DNA from 4 places in the Streptomyces sp. NPDC107454 genome. Region 4 is predicted to be linked to each of the others. Evidence: riboswitches for the same ligand, from Rfam matches in the RefSeq annotation. Region 4 holds a riboswitch; each other region holds the start of a gene.
The links. A riboswitch is a leader RNA that binds a small molecule or an ion and turns the genes downstream of it on or off. The one in region 4 is predicted to bind cobalamin.

Region 1 (4,193 bases), on a different contig from region 4:
GGGCACGCGGACACCGTCGAGGACGACCTGACGGGTGGGCTGCGCGTTCCAGCCCATCTTGCGTTCGTTCGGGCCGAAGGCGACGCCTTGGTCGTCCTTGTCGACGACCAACGCGGAGATCCCCTCGGGTCCGGGGCCGCCGGTACGGGCCATCACCACGTACAGCTGGGAGACGCCCGCGCCGGAGATGAACTGCTTGACCCCGGTGAGGATCCAGTCGTCGCCGTCGCTGACGGCCCGGGTGGTGAGGGCCGCCGCGTCGGAGCCCGCGCCGGGTTCGGTCAGGCAGTAGCTGGCGAGGTCCTCCATGGCGCACAGGCGGGGCAGCCAGCGGTCGCGCTGGGCGTCGTCGCCATAGCGGTCGATCATCCAGGCGACCATGTTATGGATGGAGAGGTATCCGGCGATGGACGGGCAGCCGGAGGCGAGGGTCTCGAAGACGAGGACGCCGTCGGCGCGGCTGAGGCCCGAGCCGCCGGACTCCTCCCGGACGTAGACACCGCCGAGGCCGAGCCCGGCCGCCTTGCGCAGGACGTCGACGGGGAAGTGCTTGTCGCGGTCCCAGTCGAGGGCGTGCGGGGCGAGGTGGTCCTGGGCGAAGTCGAGTGTGGTCTCTACGAGGGCCTGCTGGTCCTGGGTGAGGAGCATGGCGCTCACCCCATGGTGGGGATCGTGAAGCTGGCGCCCTCGCGCAGACCGGCGGGCCAGCGTGAGGTGACCGTCTTCGTACGGGTGTAGAAGCGGATCGCGTCCGGGCCGTGCTGGTTGAGGTCACCGAAGCCGGACCGCTTCCAGCCGCCGAAGGTGTGGTACGCCACCGGTACCGGGATGGGTACGTTGACGCCGACCATGCCGGTGTTCACGCGCCGGGTGAAGTCGCGGGCGGTGTCGCCGTCCCGGGTGAAGATCGCGACGCCGTTGCCGTAGACGTGCTCGCTGGGCAGGCGCAGCGCCTCCGCGTAGTCGGCGGCGCGGACGACGGCCAGGACCGGGCCGAAGATCTCCTCCTGGTAGATCCGCATCGCCGGGGTGACCCGGTCGAAGAGGGAGGCACCGGCGAAGAAGCCGTTCTCGTGCCCGGGGAGGGTGAAGTCCCGTCCGTCGACGACGAGTTCGGCGCCCTCCTCGACACCGAGGTCGACGTACGAGCGGACCCGGTCGAGGGCGTCGCGGCCGACCAGCGGGCCGAAGTCGGCCTCGGGGTCGTCGCTGCGGCCGATGCGCAGGCTGCCGATGCGCTCCTTCAGGCGGGCCACCAGCGCGTCGGCGGTGTCCTCGCCGACCGGGACGGCGACCGAGATCGCCATGCAGCGTTCGCCGGCCGACCCGTATCCGGCGCCGATCAGGGCGTCCACGGCCTGGTCGAGGTCGGCGTCCGGCATCACGATCATGTGGTTCTTGGCACCGCCGAAGCACTGGGCGCGCTTGCCGTGCGCGGCGGCGGTGGCGTAGATGTGCGCGGCGACCGGCGTGGAGCCGACGAAGCCGAGGGCTTCGACCCGCGGGTCTTCGAGGAGGGTGTCGACGCTGTCACGGGCACCGTTGACGACGTTGAGGACGCCGGGCGGCAGTCCCGCCTCCAAGAACAGCTCGGCGAGCCGCAGCGGCACGGACGGGTCGCGCTCGGACGGCTTGAGGATGAAGGCGTTGCCGCAGGCCAGCGCCGGGGCGGCCTTCCAGAGCGGGATCATCGCGGGGAAGTTGAACGGGGTGATGCCGGCGACCACGCCGAGGGGGGAGCGCAGCGAGTGGACGTCGATGCCGGTGCCGGCGTTGTCGGTGAACTCACCCTTGAGCAGATGCGGGATGCCGGCGGCGAACTCCACGACCTCCAGGCCGCGTTGGAGATCGCCGTGCGCGTCGGCGACGGTCTTGCCGTGCTCGGAGGAGAGGAGCCGGGCAAGGGAGTCCTTCTCCCGCTCGGCCAGGTCGAGGAAGCGCAGCAGGACACGGGCGCGGCGCTGCGGGTTCCACTCGCCCCACTCGCGCTGGGCCTCGGCGGCGACGGTGATCGCCGCCTCGGTCTCGGCGCGGTTCGCCAGCGGCACGAGGGCCTGGACCTCGCCGGTGTTGGGGTCGAAGACGTCGCCGTAGGCCCCCGAGGTGCCCGGGGTGTGCTTGCCTCCGACGAAATGGGTCAGTTCTCTAACAGGTCGGACAGGGGTGTGTTCTTGTGCGCGGACCATGGGTGCCTGCTCTCGTCAGGTGATCCGAGGATGGCGCGACGGCCCGGCACCCGGGCGGACGCGGTGGCGTGCGCGGGCGTGACGGGGTCACGTGAGAACGCGTGGGGCGTGGGACCTCAGGCGGTGCCGCTCGGGCACCCGACAGGACGTGGCGCCGGCCGGGCGGGGTCGTGAACGCACATCGGTGCCATGCGTGTCAGCTCCATCCTCGTGGAAAACACGGAACATCCCACGGCCGGTATCCTGACTCCCGGATCAGCGCGCGCCGTCCGCCTTCCCGACTTCCAGCTCGTCAGTGGCGTCCTGCTCGACGGCGTACTCCCCGGTCACAGTGGCGGGACCGTGCCGGAATCACACCGGCTTCCCTGCACCGCGGGCTTACCCCACGAATATATACTTGGACGTCCTAGTAAATCCAGTGAGACGCACCGGATGGCGCAATCCGTGGCCTACCGGCGTTCCGCGAAGCGCACCGGCGCCCGGAATCGCGCCCGGCGGGCGGCCCGCCGGAAGGTCGTCAGCACGGCGGGCCCTGCCAGCAGGACGCACACGAAGTTGGTGACGGCCCGCCCGGTGTCCCAGCCCAGCGAGGTGGCCAGGTCGAAGGCGACGTAGCGGTGCCACTGCTCGGTGAAGGGCAGGCCCGGCAGGTAGGCGATGGAGCTGTTCGGGTCGAGGGAGAACGGCCAGAAGGAGAGGTTGAGGAGGAAGCCGAAGAGGTAGCCGGAGAGCGAGCCGTAGCCGGCCAGCATCACCGTGCTGCCCAGCCAGGCCGACGCCGAGCGGCCCGTGCCCCGGCAGCGGGGCGAGGTGGTCGTGGTCGGGACCGGGCCCGCCGGTCCGCTCTGGCTGACGCCCGAGACGCGGGGTGCGCTGGCCGCCGCGGACGACCTGGTCGGCTACACCACCTACCTGGACCGGGTGCCCCGGCGCGGCACGGCTCGGACAACCGTGTCGAGGCCGAGCGCGCCGAGTTCGCACTGCAACTGGCCCAGCGGGGACGGCGGGTGGCCGTGGTCTCGGGCGGCGACCCCGGCGTCTTCGCCATGGCGACCGCCGTGCTGGAGGCCGCGTCGATGAAGTACCTGGACGTCCCGGTGCGGGTGCTGCCGGGCGTGACCGCCGCCAACGCGGCAGCCGCCCGCGTCGGCGCCCCGCTCGGCCACGACTACGCCGCCATCTCCCTCTCCGACCGGCTCAAGCCCTGGGAGGTCGTTGCCGGGCGACTGCGTGCCGCGGCCTCGGCGGATCTGGTTCTGGCGCTGTACAACCCCGTTTCGAGCAGCCGTACTTGGCAGGTGGGCAAGGCCCGGGAGCTGCTGCTGGAGCTCCGGTCGCCGGAGACTCCGGTCGTGGTCGCCCGGGACGTGGGCGGCCCCGGCGAGCGCGTGCGGATCGTGCGCCTGGCCGACCTCGACCCGGCCGAGGTCGACATGCGCACGATCCTGCTGGTCGGCTCCTCGCAGACACAGGCCGTGCCGCGGGCGGGCGGCGAGGAGATCGTCTGGACGCCTCGCCGGTATCCGGAGGGGTGAGCATGTGCGGCGCCTCTTCGTCGGCCGAGGAGGCGCCGCAACCGGATCTACTCGGCGCCCTGCTCGGCGGGGGCGGGCCCCTGTGCCAGCCCCGCCGTCCACTTCTCCTCGATGCGGCCGACCTTCCACACCAGCAGGGCCACCGCCCAGGTGGCGAAGAACAGGCCGACGATGACGTAGCCGATGACGTTCAGGTCCAGGCCCGACACCCAGTCCCAGAACGGGCCGTGCAGGTCCGCCTTCTCGGCGATCAGACCGAGGAGTTCGACCGTGCCGATGATGAGGGCGACGGCGACGGACAGGCCGGTGATGGTGAGGTTGTAGTAGACCTTGCGGACGGGCTTGGAGAAGGCCCAGCCGTAGGCGAAGTTCATGAACGAGCCGTCGATGGTGTCGAGCAGGGACATGCCGGCGGCGAACAGGATCGGCAGGCAGAGGATCGCGTACCAGGGCAGGCCGGAGGCGGCGCCCG
Region 2 (4,193 bases), on a different contig from region 4:
TGCACCGGCGGCAGCGGCGCCTTCGCCGCGAACCACGCCCTCTGGCTCGCCCGCTACGACTCGGCGGACACGGGCGCGTTGCCGGCCGGCTGGTCGACGTGGACGTTCTGGCAGTACGACAACAGCGGGACGCTCCCGGGTGACCAGAATCTCTTCAACGGATCCATGAGCCGACTCAAGCAGTTCGCCGCGGGCTAGAAGCCCTCCAACCACCTCCGGCGGAACCCGATATTCCGCCTCCGTTCGAACACCTGGTAAACCGTCGGGCCGCCCTCCCGCACACTGGTCATCACAAGCGGAGGGGCGGTCCACCGTTTGATACACCCCGACGCCCGCCCCAGTTCATCTTCCGTTCACTCAGGTTGCCTACGGTCCACCTGCCACTGACGTCCAACAGAAGCCTGGGTAAATGGAACACATCACGCTCCTCCTCGGAATCGTGATCGTCACCGCTCTCGTGTTCGATTTCACGAACGGTTTCCACGACACTGCCAACGCGATGGCGACCACCATCTCGACCGGCGCTCTGAAGCCCAAGACGGCGGTGGCCATGTCCGCCGTGCTGAACCTCGTCGGCGCCTTCCTCTCCGTGGAGGTCGCCAAGACGATCTCCGGCGGGATCATCAACGAAGAGGGCATACGCGTCCAGGTGATCTTCGCGGCGCTCGTCGGCGCCATCCTCTGGAATCTGCTGACCTGGCTTCTGGGTCTGCCCTCCAGCTCCTCCCACGCACTGTTCGGCGGCCTGATCGGCGCCGCGGTCATGTCGGCCGGCTGGTCGTCGGTGAACGGCTCGACCGTCGTCACCAAGGTGCTGATCCCCGCGGTCGCCGCGCCCATCGTGGCCGGACTCGCCGCGACGCTGGCCACCCGGCTCACCTACCGGATCGGCAACCGCGCCGACGAGAAGGCGACCGCCAAGGGCTACCGCGCCGGCCAGATCGCCTCCGCCGGCCTGGTCTCCCTGGCGCACGGCACCAACGACGCCCAGAAGACGATGGGCATCATCACCCTCGCCCTGGTCACCGGCGGCGTCATCGCCCCGGGTTCGAACCCCCCGCTGTGGGTCATCGTCTCGGCCGGTACGGCCATCGCGCTCGGCACCTACCTGGGCGGCTGGCGCATCATCCGCACCCTGGGCAAGGGCCTCACGGACCTCGCGCCGCCGCAGGGCTTCGCCGCCCAGACCAGCGCCGCGACGGCCATCCTGGCCTCCTCGCACATCGGCTTCTCCCTCTCCACCACCCAGGTCTGCTCCGGCGCCGTGATGGGCTCGGGCCTCGGCCGCAAGGGCGGCGTGGTCCGCTGGTCGACCGCGACCCGGATGTTCGTCGCCTGGGTCCTGACCCTGCCGGCCGCCGGTCTGGCCGGTGCCTCCGCCGAGTTCCTCACCAAGCAGGGCACCTGGGGCATCGTCCTCACCGGCGCGCTGCTCGTCGCCGGCGCCGGCACCATCTGGAAGCTCTCCCGCCGCCAGCCGGTCACCGTCGACAACGTCAATGCCATCGACTACGGCACCGCCGAACCCGCGGGCGTCGTCACCGCCGCTGTCGCCGCCGTCACCCCGCCGCCCGCGGGCCCCGTCACCGGCGGCCTGTCCGGCGACCTGAAGACCACCATCCCGTCCCCGGACGCGGAGCCCACCCGCCCGGCCACGGTGTAAGGACAGAACAGCATGCACATCGACTGGGCAGCCCTCGGCTCCGTCTTCGGAGTCAGCCTCGTGACCACCGTCGGCCTCGTCGGCCTCTTCACCCTCGGCATCGTCGGACTCTCCAAGCGCGAGTCCGCGTCCGCCCAGGGCGGCTCCGCGACCCTCGCGGTCACCGGCGCGTACGTCTGCTTCGCGGCGTGCGCCGCGGCGGTGGCGTACGGCATCTTCCTGATCGTCGGCAAGTAACCCAAAACGGGCGCCACTTCACGTGGGGTGCGGGACGGATCACCGTCCCGCACCCCACCTGTATGTGGGCCTTCGCACACTCTCCCCGCGCAGGTCAACAGCAAGTTGACGGGTCTTCCAACCCGTGGTGGACTGCCGGAGCCAAGTACGGCGACAGAAGAGGAAGCCGGTGTGAATCCGGCGCGGTCCCGCCACTGTGACCGGGGAAGGAACTCCCCGGGAGCCAGGAACTCTCCCCGCCGGTCTCGTCGAACCAGGGCGCGGACACCCTGAGTGAGGACATAACGCCATGTGCGGCTGCCCAAGTGCCCTGCTAGCGACGGTTCCACCCGACCTTACGGTCGGCTGACCCCGTGCGTGCCGATCGCGTCTTCGCGTACGGCGCCACCGCCGGCCTCCTCGGTGACCTGCTGCTCGGCGATCCCCGCCGGGGGCATCCGGTCGCCGCGTTCGGGCGGAGCGCGGCAGCCGTGGAGCGGGCGCTGTGGCGGGACCACCGCGGGTGGGGCGCGCTGCACACCGCCGTGTGTGTGGGAGGTGCCGCCGGACTCGCCGCCGTCGCTTCCCGTGCCGTACGCCCCTCACGTGCCGCGTCCCTCGCACTGACGGCCGCCGCCACCTGGGCCGTCGTCGGGGGCACCACACTCGGGCGGGAGGCCCGGGCGATCGGTGACGCCCTCGCGGACGGGGAGACCGGGATCGCCAGGGAGCGGCTGCCGCATCTGTGCGGACGGGATCCCCAGGCCCTCGGCGCCGACGGCATCGCGCGCGCCGTCGTGGAGTCCGTCGCCGAGAACACCTCCGACGCCGTGGTGGGCGCCCTGGTGTGGGGCGCCGTGGCCGGAGTCCCCGGGCTCGTGGGCTTTCGGGCCGTCAACACCCTTGACGCCATGGTCGGTCACAGGTCGCCCAGGTACCGGCGGTACGGGTGGGCCTCGGCTCGGCTCGACGACGTCGCCGGGTGGCCGGGGGCTCGTCTCACCGCCGTGCTCGCCGCCGTCGCGGGTGACAGCCCCCGAGGGGCCCTGCGAGCCTGGCGCGCCGACGCCGTCAAGCATCCGAGCCCCAACGCCGGGCCCGTGGAGGCCTCGTTCGCGGGGGCGCTCGGGGTGCGCCTGGGCGGCACCCTCTCCTACGGCGGGCGCGTCGAGCACCGGCCCGAGCTCAACGGCGCCGGACGCGCCGTGCACGTCAACGACATCGAGCGGGCCGTACGGCTGTCACGCCGTGTCGGCTGGCTCGCCCTCGGCGTGAGCGCCGGCGGGCGGCTGCTCGTACAGAGGCTTCTCAGGAAGGGGCGTACGTCATGAGCGGAGGGCTGCTCGTCGCCGGGACCACCTCCGACGCGGGCAAGAGTGTCGTGACCGCCGGGATCTGCCGGTGGCTGGTGCGCCAAGGCGTCAAGGTCGCGCCCTTCAAGGCGCAGAACATGTCGCTGAACTCGTTCGTGACGCGCGAGGGCGCCGAGATCGGGCGCGCGCAGGCCATGCAGGCACAGGCCGCCCGGGTGGAGCCGACCGCGCTCATGAACCCCGTGCTGCTCAAGCCGGGCAGCGACCGCAGCAGTCAGGTCGTCCTCATGGGCAGGCCCGTGGGTGAGATGACGGCCCGTGGCTACCACGGCGGGCGTCAGGAAGCCCTGCTCACCACCGTGCTGGACTGTCTCGCCGAGTTGCGGGGCACGTATGACGCGGTGATCTGTGAGGGGGCCGGCAGTCCTGCCGAGATCAATCTGCGGCGGACCGACATCGTGAACATGGGGATCGCGCGCAATGCGCGGCTGCCCGTGCTCGTCGTCGGCGACATCGACCGCGGGGGTGTGTTCGCCTCGTTCTTCGGGACGGTCGCGCTGCTGTCGCGCGAGGACCAGGAGTTCGTCGCCGGGTTCCTCGTCAACAAGTTCAGGGGGGACGTCTCCCTGCTGGAGCCGGGGCTCGACATGCTCCACGGCCTCACCGGGCGGCGTACGTACGGCGTCCTGCCGTTCCGGCACGGCCTCGGCATCGACGAGGAGGACGGGCTGCGGGTGTCGTTGCGGGGAGCGGTCCGGGAGTCCCAGGTCACCTCCCCCGTCGGCGAGGACGTGCTGCGCGTCGCCGTCTGCGCGATCCCGCTGATGTCCAACTTCACGGACGTGGACGCGCTGGCCGCCGAGCCGGGTGTCGTCGTGCGGTTCGTGGACCGGGCCGAGGAGCTGGCCGACGCCGATCTCGTCGTCGTCCCCGGGACCCGGGGGACGGTCAAGGCGCTGGAGTGGCTGCGGACGCGCGGACTCGCGGACGCCATCCTGCGC
Region 3 (4,193 bases), on a different contig from region 4:
CGGGCCCCCTGCACGAGCGGTCGCAGGGTGAGGGCGTCGTCGGCGGTGTGGGTGTGGATGGTGGAGCGCAGGGTCACGATGCGGACGACGGCACGGTCCTCCATGGCCGTCGACAGCTCCTCGGGCCGGAACCCTTCCAGTCGGGCGGCGAGGGCGTGGTACGGCGGCTTCACGTTCTGCGCCTGAAGACCCACGAGGTGCCGGACGGCGTCCGTGACGCCATGCCCGGCGGAGCGGTGCAGGAGGAGCTGGCGGGCGAGGGTCGCACGGTTGAGGGCGCGGGGGTCGAGTACGGGTGCGGGGTGGGCGCCGATACCGCGCCTCCTGGCCCCACCCCCACCGCCCACCTTCCCGCTCCCGCTCCCGCTCCCGCTGGCGCTGCCGTCCACGCCGCTCGTCTTCGTCTTCGCCGTCGCCCTCGTCGTCATGCCGTGCACGCTAACGGGGCTTGCGGACACCTTCTGTCCGCAAGCCGTGGGGCCCTCCACGGGCACGCCCGCCCGGACGGTACGCCCACTGCCCGCCCGCGACATTTGACCCGTATATCCTTCTCCGTGATCACAGCGACGTACCTGCGACTTGGGAGGCAGCCGCAATGTCCGAGCGACGCCCCCGTCCGACCGCCAAGAACGGCAGAAAGCCCGTCTGGCGACGCGCCCTGAACCCGCCGGCCGCGACCGGCGTGACACCGCCGGCGCCGCGCGCCGACCCGCCGGAGCCGGAACCCGCCGTCGCCGACAGCGTCGTACAGGCGGCCCTGTACCGCGACGGCGTACGGGTCTCGACCCCCACCTCCCTGGCCGACACCTTCCGAGAGCTGCGCGACCAGCCGTCCGGCATGGCATGGATCGGCCTGGCCCGCCCCACGGAGGCCGAACTCCTCTCCCTGGCGGCCGAGTTCGACCTGCATCCACTCGCCGTCGAGGACGCGATGGAGGCACACCAGCGTCCGAAGCTGGAGCGCTACGGCGACACGCTCTTCGTCGTCCTGAGCGCGGCCCGCTATCTGGACGCGGCCGAGGAGGTCTACTTCGGCGAACTGCACGTCTTCGTGGGCCCAGACTTCGTGATCACCGTCCGGCACGGCGCGGCACCGGACCTGTCGGCGGTGCGCCGCCGCATGGAGGACACCCCGGAGCTGCTGAAACTCGGCCCCGAGGCCGTCCTCTACGCGATCCTCGACTCCGTGGTCGACGGCTACGTCCCCGTCGTCACCGGCGTCCAGAACGACATCGACGAGATCGAGACCGAGGTCTTCCGCGGCGACCCCGAGGTGTCCCGCCGCATCTACGAACTCTCCCGCGAAATGGTCGAGTTCCAGCGCGCCACCCGCCCGCTGGTCGGCATGCTGCACGGCCTGATGGCGGGTTTCGCCAAGTACGGCACCGAAGAGGAACTCCAGCGCTACCTCCGCGACGTCGCCGACCACGTCACCCACACCAGCGAACGCGTCGACGGCTTCCGCCAGGCCCTCACCGACATCCTCACCGTCAACGCCACCCTCGTCACCCAGCAGCAGAACGCCGAGATGCGCGCACTGGCGGAGGCGGGCTTCGAGCAGAACGAGGAGATCAAGAAGATCTCTTCGTGGGCGGCGATTCTGTTTGCTCCCACACTGGTTGGAACTATTTACGGCATGAACTTTGAGAACATGCCGGAGCTGGGATGGCACTTCGGATACCCCTTTGCGATCGGCCTGATGGGGGTGGTTTGCGCGAGTTTGTACGTGATTTTCAAGCGGCGGGACTGGCTCTAGCCCCTCGCACTACGCTCAGTTCCTGTTCACACTTTGCTCACGCATCTACTGCGGATCGAGCGAGGATCGGCCGTGGGGAGTCCCTGGGGAGAGGTGATGCGGGTGATCTCCTCATCCAGCCTCATCTGAGCCTCTGACCTGGTCTTTCGAGCACTCTTCAACGCTGGGGAGAATCTGGGGAGAATTGAATGACACTCTCCCCTTCCACCCCGACGCAATACCCTGGCGGGCTCCCCTACTCGCCGATTTCTGCCGAACTGACTACCCCTACGACACATCACAGACAGTGACGACAATGTGCTGTCTCGCCGCCCACATCATGAGGCGGACCACGTTCACCTTGCCCACGCCCACGGAGTCGACGTCGAGTGACGATCGGTATCCGAGAGAGCTCCGTAGAAACGTCAATCGGTCTGGATGCGCGCTCATCGCGCCCTGCGCGGCGGGGTGAAGGCGTAGAGATCGAGGATGTCGGGGCAGGGAGCGATACCGGGGCCGCCGGCCTGTACCCAGGCGGCGACGTCCTCGGTGGCGTCGGGGTCGTTGACGAGGCCGAGCCAGACCGGGCGGGCGCCTGCGGCACGGGCGGCGGCCGAGGGCTGGACGACGATCACGTTGGCGTGTTCGCACACGTCGAGACAGTCCGAGACACGCACGGGAACCTCCTCGGCCAGGCGTGCCACCTGCCGGTCGTGGTCCACGCCGGTGACTTTCGGGGTCCCGCAGCAGCAGTCCCGGCAGACCACGACCCGGCACGGCGCCGGGGCTGCGGGAGGGTGCGGGGCACGTCCGTCTTCTTCAGATCGCCGTCGAGGCATTGATCGTCACCCTCCTCTCAGAGGGAGACACGTAGCGGATCGCGGGGGCGCGGAGGTGCACGGGCATGCCTCGGGGGTCGGGGCTCGTACGCGGAGCCTGGCCTACGGACGTCCCTCCGCGCCGGAGCGCGAAGGTGCCAGCAGGTTTTCGGACTCGGGTTCGTCCGGCCGGGGCGCCTTCCCGGTCTCCCAGTGGCTCGCGTGCCCCGCCCGTCCCCCTCACCGCTGCGCGTCAGTTCCGGATTCGCACCGGATTCCCTGGCCTCGGGTGTGGCTCGACTGGCCTGATGAGGCTATCAAGTCCGTCGTACGGTCAGACCGTGCGATCGGTCACCGGGTACGGCACGAACGTGCTGCTGTTCTGGTCGATCCGCAGGGGCCGGCCGAGCGGCGGCGCGCCCCGCTGGGGGCAGTCGAGGCGTTCGCAGACGCGGCAGCCCATGCCGATGGGGGTGGCGGCTGAGGCGCTGGTGAGGTCGAGGCCGTCGGCGTAGACCAGGCGGTGGGCGTGGCGGATCTCGCAGCCGAGGCCGATGGCGAAGGTCTTGCCGGGTTCGCCCCAGCCGCCGCGGTGCCGGGTGATCGCGCGGGCCGTCCACAAGTACCGCTGCCCGTCGGGCATTTCGGCGATCTGGACGTGGATGCGGCCGGGGGCGGCGAACGCCTCGTAGACGTTCCAGAGCGGGCAGGTGCCGCCCGCCCGGGAGAAGTGGAAGCCGGTCGCGGACTGCCGCTTGGACATGTTGCCAGCGCGGTCGACCCGGACGAAGGAGAAGGGAACTCCGCGCAGCCGCGGGCGTTGGAGGGTGCTCAGGCGGTGGCAGACGGTCTCGTAGCCGAGGCCGTAATGGTCGGTGAGGCGTTCGATGTCGTAGCGCGCCTCTTCGGCCGCCGTGTGGAAGGCGGTGTACGGGAGGATCATCGCGGCGGCGAAGTAGTTGGCGATGCCGATGCGGGCCAGGGCGTGGGTGGGGGTGCCGGGTTCGAAGTCCTCGGCGGCCTGGCGGTCGAGTTCGTCGCCGTATTCGAGCAGGGCGAGCTGGGTGGCCATGCGGAAGGCGCGCTGGCCGGGGCGGAGCCGGGTGGACAGGTGGAGGGTGCGGGTCGGCTCGTCGAAGTGGTGAAGGCGTTCGCCGGGTTCGGCGGTCAGCCGGACGCCATGGCGGTCGGTGAGGCGGGTGGCCAGGACGCGGAGGACATCGCCGGGGCGGATACCGATGTCGCGGGCGAGGTCCTCCGCGGCGAGGTCGGTGTCGTGGAGGTAGTTCTGGCGGCGGTAGAAGAAGTCGCGGATCTCCTCGTGCGGCGAGCGCGGCTGGTCCGGGTCCGTGCCCCGGCTGTCGGCAAGGTGTTCGGCGAGGCGCTGGTTGCGGCGGCCGAGGTCGACCAGGACCTGGGCGACGCCGGGCAGCCGGGCCGCGAGGTCGGCGAGGTCGGCGGCGGAGACGCGGGCCTCGGCGAGTTCCCCGGCCAGTGCCTCACGGAGGTCCGCCACCAGCCGGGTGGTGTCGCGTGCGGAGAAGAAGCCGGGGTCGACGCCGAACGCTTCGGTCAGGCGCAGCAGGACGGGCACGGTCAGCGGGCGGGAGTCGTGCTCCATCTGATTGAGATAGCTCGGC
Region 4 (4,193 bases):
GTGCTGCGCGCGGGACAGCACCTGTTCAAACCGTCGCCGATCGGCGCGATCAGCGCCTTCGCGGTGTCCCTGGCATTCGCCTGGCTCCTGTACGAGTACGTGGAGGTTCCCGCCCGGCGATGGCTTCTGCGGCCCTTCCTGAGATCGCTGCGACGCACCCCGGTGTCACGCTGATCAGGCGGGTCTGTCCCACAGGACATGCAGGGTGGGCGGCTTGCGGAAGACCAGCCCCTGCGGAGCGGCCGGACGGGCCGGGTCGAGGCGCAGGGCGGGCAGGCGTTCGAGCAGGCGCTGAAGGGCGATACGGGTCTCCAGCCGGGCGAGGTGCGCGGCGATGCAGTAGTGCGGGCCGTGCGCGAAGGCCAGCTGGAGACGCGCGTTCTCGCGGCGGACGTCGAACCGATCGGGATCGGGGAAGACGGCCGGGTCACGGTTGGCACCGGCCAGGGAGACGGTGACCAGTTCACCCCGCCGGATCGTGGCCGGGCCGAGGACGGTGTCACGGGTGGCGTACCGGTCCACGACCGCCGCTCCGGGTTCGAGGCGCAACGATTCCTCGATCGCGCCGTCCAGCAGGCCGTCGTCATCGCGGACGAGGGCGAGTTGGCCGGGGTGTCGCAGCAGGTGCAGCAGCGCGTTGGTGATCATCGCCTCGGTGGTCTCTATCCCGCCGAACATCAGCACCGCGGCGTTGGACGCCACTTCGGGCAGCGCCAGCCGCTCGGCGGCGGAGCCGAGGAGCGACGCCGCGCCCCGGTCGGCGACGGTGGCTTCGACGGCGGCCCTCAGCCGCGCGTACGCCTCGGCGCCCGCGGGTGCCGCCGCGTGTCCCGCGGTGATGTCCGAGACCGACCGCACGATGGAGTCGTACCAGGAGAGCACCGTGTCCGCGCTGGTGCCGACAAGGCCGAGCGCCTCGGTCACGACGGCGACGGCGAGCGGGCCGGCGAAGGCACGCCGCAGTTCGACGGCGCCCGCCGGTTCCAGCGTGGTGATGAGCCGGTCGGTCTCCCGCTCGATGAACGAGGCGAAGCCGTCGCGTACTTCCCTGGGGCGGAAGGGAGCGGTGAAGGGCTCCCGGTGGCGGGCGTGCTCGTCACCGTCCAGGGACAGCATGCTCGGGCCGACGACCTGTGCGGTGGAGAACCGGGGGTCGTCGACGGTGAAGGTCGCGGGGTCCCGCATCACGTTCAGCGCGAGATCGCGGCGGGTCACCAGCCAGCCGTCCAGCTCCGGCAGCCAGGAAACGGGCTCGTGGGTACGCAGTCGCGCCAGGCGAGGATGCGGATCCGCGGCGAGTTCGGCGAGCGTGGTCGCGGCGCCGAGCGGGAAGGAGCCGGCGGCGCTCATCGCAAGCCCTGGCCGGGCACGGGGAATTGGATCACAGCCAAGGCTAACAATCGTGCGGAAGCCGCGGCTGAGAGGGGCGTGATAATTTGCCGAGGCCAGTCAAGGGAATCCGGTGCGAATCCGGAGCTGACGCGCAGCGGTAAGGGTGACGGGCGGGGCAACACGAAGCCACTGGACGGCGGTCATACGTGACCGGAGTCCGGGAAGGCGCCTCGTCCGGCCGATCCCGAGTCCGAAGACCTGCTGGCGGACCGTACGAACGGGCCCCGCGCCTGGGCCCTCGACGCCAGAGGATGTCCCGTGCCCGTTGCGCGCCCAGCCCGCCGCTGTGCCCTGCTCCTTTCCGGAGCCCTGTTGCTGACCGCTTGTGGCGGCGGCTCGTCCGCCGACGGAGGCAAGTCCCCGGAATCCACCGGTGCGGTGCCGCTCGACAACTGCGGCCGGAAGATCACGATCGCCTCCGCGCCGAAGCGGGCCGTGTCCCTGAACCAGGGCAGCACGGAGATCATGCTGTCCCTAGGCCTCGCCGACCGCATGGTGGGCACCGCCACCTGGACCGACCCGGTCATGAAGGGCCTGGAGAAGGCCAACGGGAAGGTGCCGCGGCTCGCGGACGACGCTCCCTCCTTCGAGAAGGTCCTCGACGCCGAACCCGACTTCGTCGCCGCCTCCTTCGCCTCGACCCTGGCCAAGGGCGGTGTGGCTCCGCGCGAGAAGTTCGCGGAACTGGGTGTGCCCACGTACCTCTCGCCCGCCGACTGCGAGGGCAAGGACAACAGCGGTGACGGCGACGGAGTGCGCACCGGCCCGCTGACGATGGAGGCGGTCTACGGCGAAGTACGCGACCTGGCCAAGATCTTCGGCGTCGAGGAGCGCGGCACCACACTCGTCGCGGACCTGAAGGCACGGGTGGCGAGGGCCATCGACGGGATCGACGCGTCCGACACCACGGTCCTGTACTGGTTCGCCAACCAGGAAGCCCCGTACATGGCGGGCTGCTGCGGCGCCCCCGGCATCATCACCAACGCCCTCGGCGCGAAGAACGTCTTCGCCGACACCCAGCAGGAATGGCCCCAGATCAACTGGGAGACCGTCGCCGACCGCGATCCCGACGTCCTGGTGATCGGTGACCTCACCCGCAGGTCGCAGACCGCCGAGACCGCCGCGAAGAAGATCGAGTTCCTGGAGACCAATCCGGCCACCAGGAGCATGGACGCGGTGAAGAACAAGCGGTACGTGCTGCTCAGCGGGCAGGCGATGAATCCGACCATCCGCACGGTCGAAGGTGTCGAGAAGGTGGCCGCGGCACTGCGCGCGTACGGGCTCGCCGGGTGACCACCGCCGCCATGACCTCCGCCGTGGTGCGTGCGGCGGCCGGGCTCGCCGTGCTCGTCGCGTCCGTGGCGGTGGCCATCACCATCGGCCCCGCGGACATAGGCGTCGGGGAGGTCTGGTCCGCGGTGGCCTCCCACCTCGGTGGCCGGACCTCGGAGCTGTCACCCATCCGCGACGGCATCGTGTGGAACCTGCGGTTGCCCCGCACCCTGCTCGCCGCGGTCTGCGGCGCCGGGCTCGCGGTGTGCGGGGCGGTCATGCAGTCCCTGCTGCGCAACCCGCTCGCCGACCCCTTCGTCCTCGGCGTCTCCTCCGGGGCCTCGACGGGGGCCGTCGTGGTCGTCGTACTGGGCGTCGGCGGTGGAGTGCTGTCCGTCTCCGGGGGCGCCTTCGTGGGCGCGCTGTGCTCCTTCGCCCTGGTGCTGCTGCTCAGCCACACCCTCGGCGGCACGACCGATCGGGTGGTGCTCGCCGGGGTCGCCGCCATGCAGCTGTTCTCCGCGCTCACCTCCTTCGTCGTGATGACGGCGGCCGACGCCGAGACCACCCGCGGTGTCCTGTTCTGGCTGCTGGGCTCGCTGGGCGGTGCGGACTGGACCGACGTATGGCTGTGCGCGGCCGTCCTCGCGATCGTCCTGCTGGTCTGCCTCGGACACGCGCGCACACTCGACGCCTTCGCGTTCGGGCCGGAAGCGGCGGCCTCCCTCGGCGTCTCCGTGGCCCGTACCCGGCTGGTGCTCCTGTGCGGCACGGCGCTGCTGACCGCAGCGCTCGTCAGCGTGGCCGGCGCGATCGGCTTCGTGGGCCTCGTCCTGCCGCACGCCGCACGCGCCCTCGGCGGCCCCGGACACGCCCGGCTGTTGCCGGTGACCGCGCTCACCGGGGCGGTCTTCCTGGTCTGGGCCGACACCGTGGCCCGTACCGCACTCGACCCGCAGGAGGTGCCGGTGGGTGTGGTCACCTCACTGATCGGCGTGCCCGGCTTCGTGCTGATCCTGTACCGCACCCGAAGGGTGAACCGATGACGCTCGGCGCCGACCGTGTCTCCCGCACCGCCGCCGGCCGGCTGATCCTGGACGGCGTCGACCTCACACCCCTGCCTGGATCCCTCACCGGTCTGCTCGGCCCCAACGGCTCCGGCAAGTCCACCCTGCTGCGTCTGCTCGCGGGTGTCCTCACTCCCGCCTCCGGCGTCGTCACCCTCGACGGGCACCCGCTCGGTGACCTCGGCCGCCGGGCCGTCGCCCGGCGCGTCGCCGTCGTCGAACAGCAGGTCGACACCCAGCTCGACCTGAGCGTGCTCGACGTCGTACGTCTCGGCCGCATCCCCCACCGACGCGCCTGGTCGCCCCCGACTCCGGCCGACGAGAAGGCCGTTCGCACCGCGCTGGAGCGTACGGACCTGACCGACAAGGCCGACCGCTCCTGGCACACGCTCTCGGGCGGCGAGCGCCAACGCGTCCAGATCGCCCGCGCGCTCGCGCAGGAACCACGCGAACTCCTCCTCG

Region 1: linked by a shared signal. The riboswitch ahead of ACZ69M_RS34780 (CoA-acylating methylmalonate-semialdehyde dehydrogenase) and the one ahead of ACZ69M_RS24355 (ABC transporter substrate-binding protein) in region 4 are both predicted to bind cobalamin.
Region 2: linked by a shared signal. The riboswitch ahead of ACZ69M_RS30695 (cobalamin biosynthesis protein) and the one ahead of ACZ69M_RS24355 (ABC transporter substrate-binding protein) in region 4 are both predicted to bind cobalamin.
Region 3: linked by a shared signal. The riboswitch ahead of ACZ69M_RS40415 ((2Fe-2S) ferredoxin domain-containing protein) and the one ahead of ACZ69M_RS24355 (ABC transporter substrate-binding protein) in region 4 are both predicted to bind cobalamin.

Annotation. Positions count from the first base shown of each region.
Region 1 is NZ_JBVJPA010000015.1:5,316-9,508, forward strand. Features, by position in the region: gene ACZ69M_RS34775 (acyl-CoA dehydrogenase family protein) at 1-657, opposite strand, end outside; gene ACZ69M_RS34780 (CoA-acylating methylmalonate-semialdehyde dehydrogenase) at 654-2,186, opposite strand; cobalamin riboswitch at 2,403-2,576, opposite strand; partial or broken gene ACZ69M_RS34785 (ECF transporter S component) at 2,636-2,941, opposite strand; partial or broken gene cobJ (precorrin-3B C(17)-methyltransferase) at 2,934-3,721, shown strand; partial or broken gene nicT (Nickel transporter NicT) at 3,769-4,193, opposite strand, start outside.
Region 2 is NZ_JBVJPA010000012.1:327,795-331,987, reverse strand. Features, by position in the region: gene ACZ69M_RS30710 (lysozyme) at 1-198, shown strand, start outside; gene ACZ69M_RS30705 (inorganic phosphate transporter) at 410-1,663, shown strand; gene ACZ69M_RS30700 (hypothetical protein) at 1,676-1,900, shown strand; cobalamin riboswitch at 2,012-2,152, shown strand; gene ACZ69M_RS30695 (cobalamin biosynthesis protein) at 2,254-3,210, shown strand; gene ACZ69M_RS30690 (cobyric acid synthase) at 3,207-4,193, shown strand, end outside.
Region 3 is NZ_JBVJPA010000020.1:14,917-19,109, reverse strand. Features, by position in the region: gene ACZ69M_RS40425 (winged helix DNA-binding domain-containing protein) at 1-428, opposite strand, end outside; gene ACZ69M_RS40420 (magnesium and cobalt transport protein CorA) at 596-1,756, shown strand; gene ACZ69M_RS40415 ((2Fe-2S) ferredoxin domain-containing protein) at 2,182-2,574, opposite strand; cobalamin riboswitch at 2,697-2,873, opposite strand; gene ACZ69M_RS40410 (short-chain fatty acyl-CoA regulator family protein) at 2,888-4,193, opposite strand, start outside.
Region 4 is NZ_JBVJPA010000009.1:212,911-217,103, reverse strand. Features, by position in the region: gene ACZ69M_RS24365 (acyltransferase family protein) at 1-174, shown strand, start outside; gene ACZ69M_RS24360 (cytochrome P450) at 175-1,350, opposite strand; cobalamin riboswitch at 1,430-1,610, shown strand; gene ACZ69M_RS24355 (ABC transporter substrate-binding protein) at 1,651-2,685, shown strand; gene ACZ69M_RS24350 (FecCD family ABC transporter permease) at 2,697-3,710, shown strand; gene ACZ69M_RS24345 (ABC transporter ATP-binding protein) at 3,707-4,193, shown strand, end outside.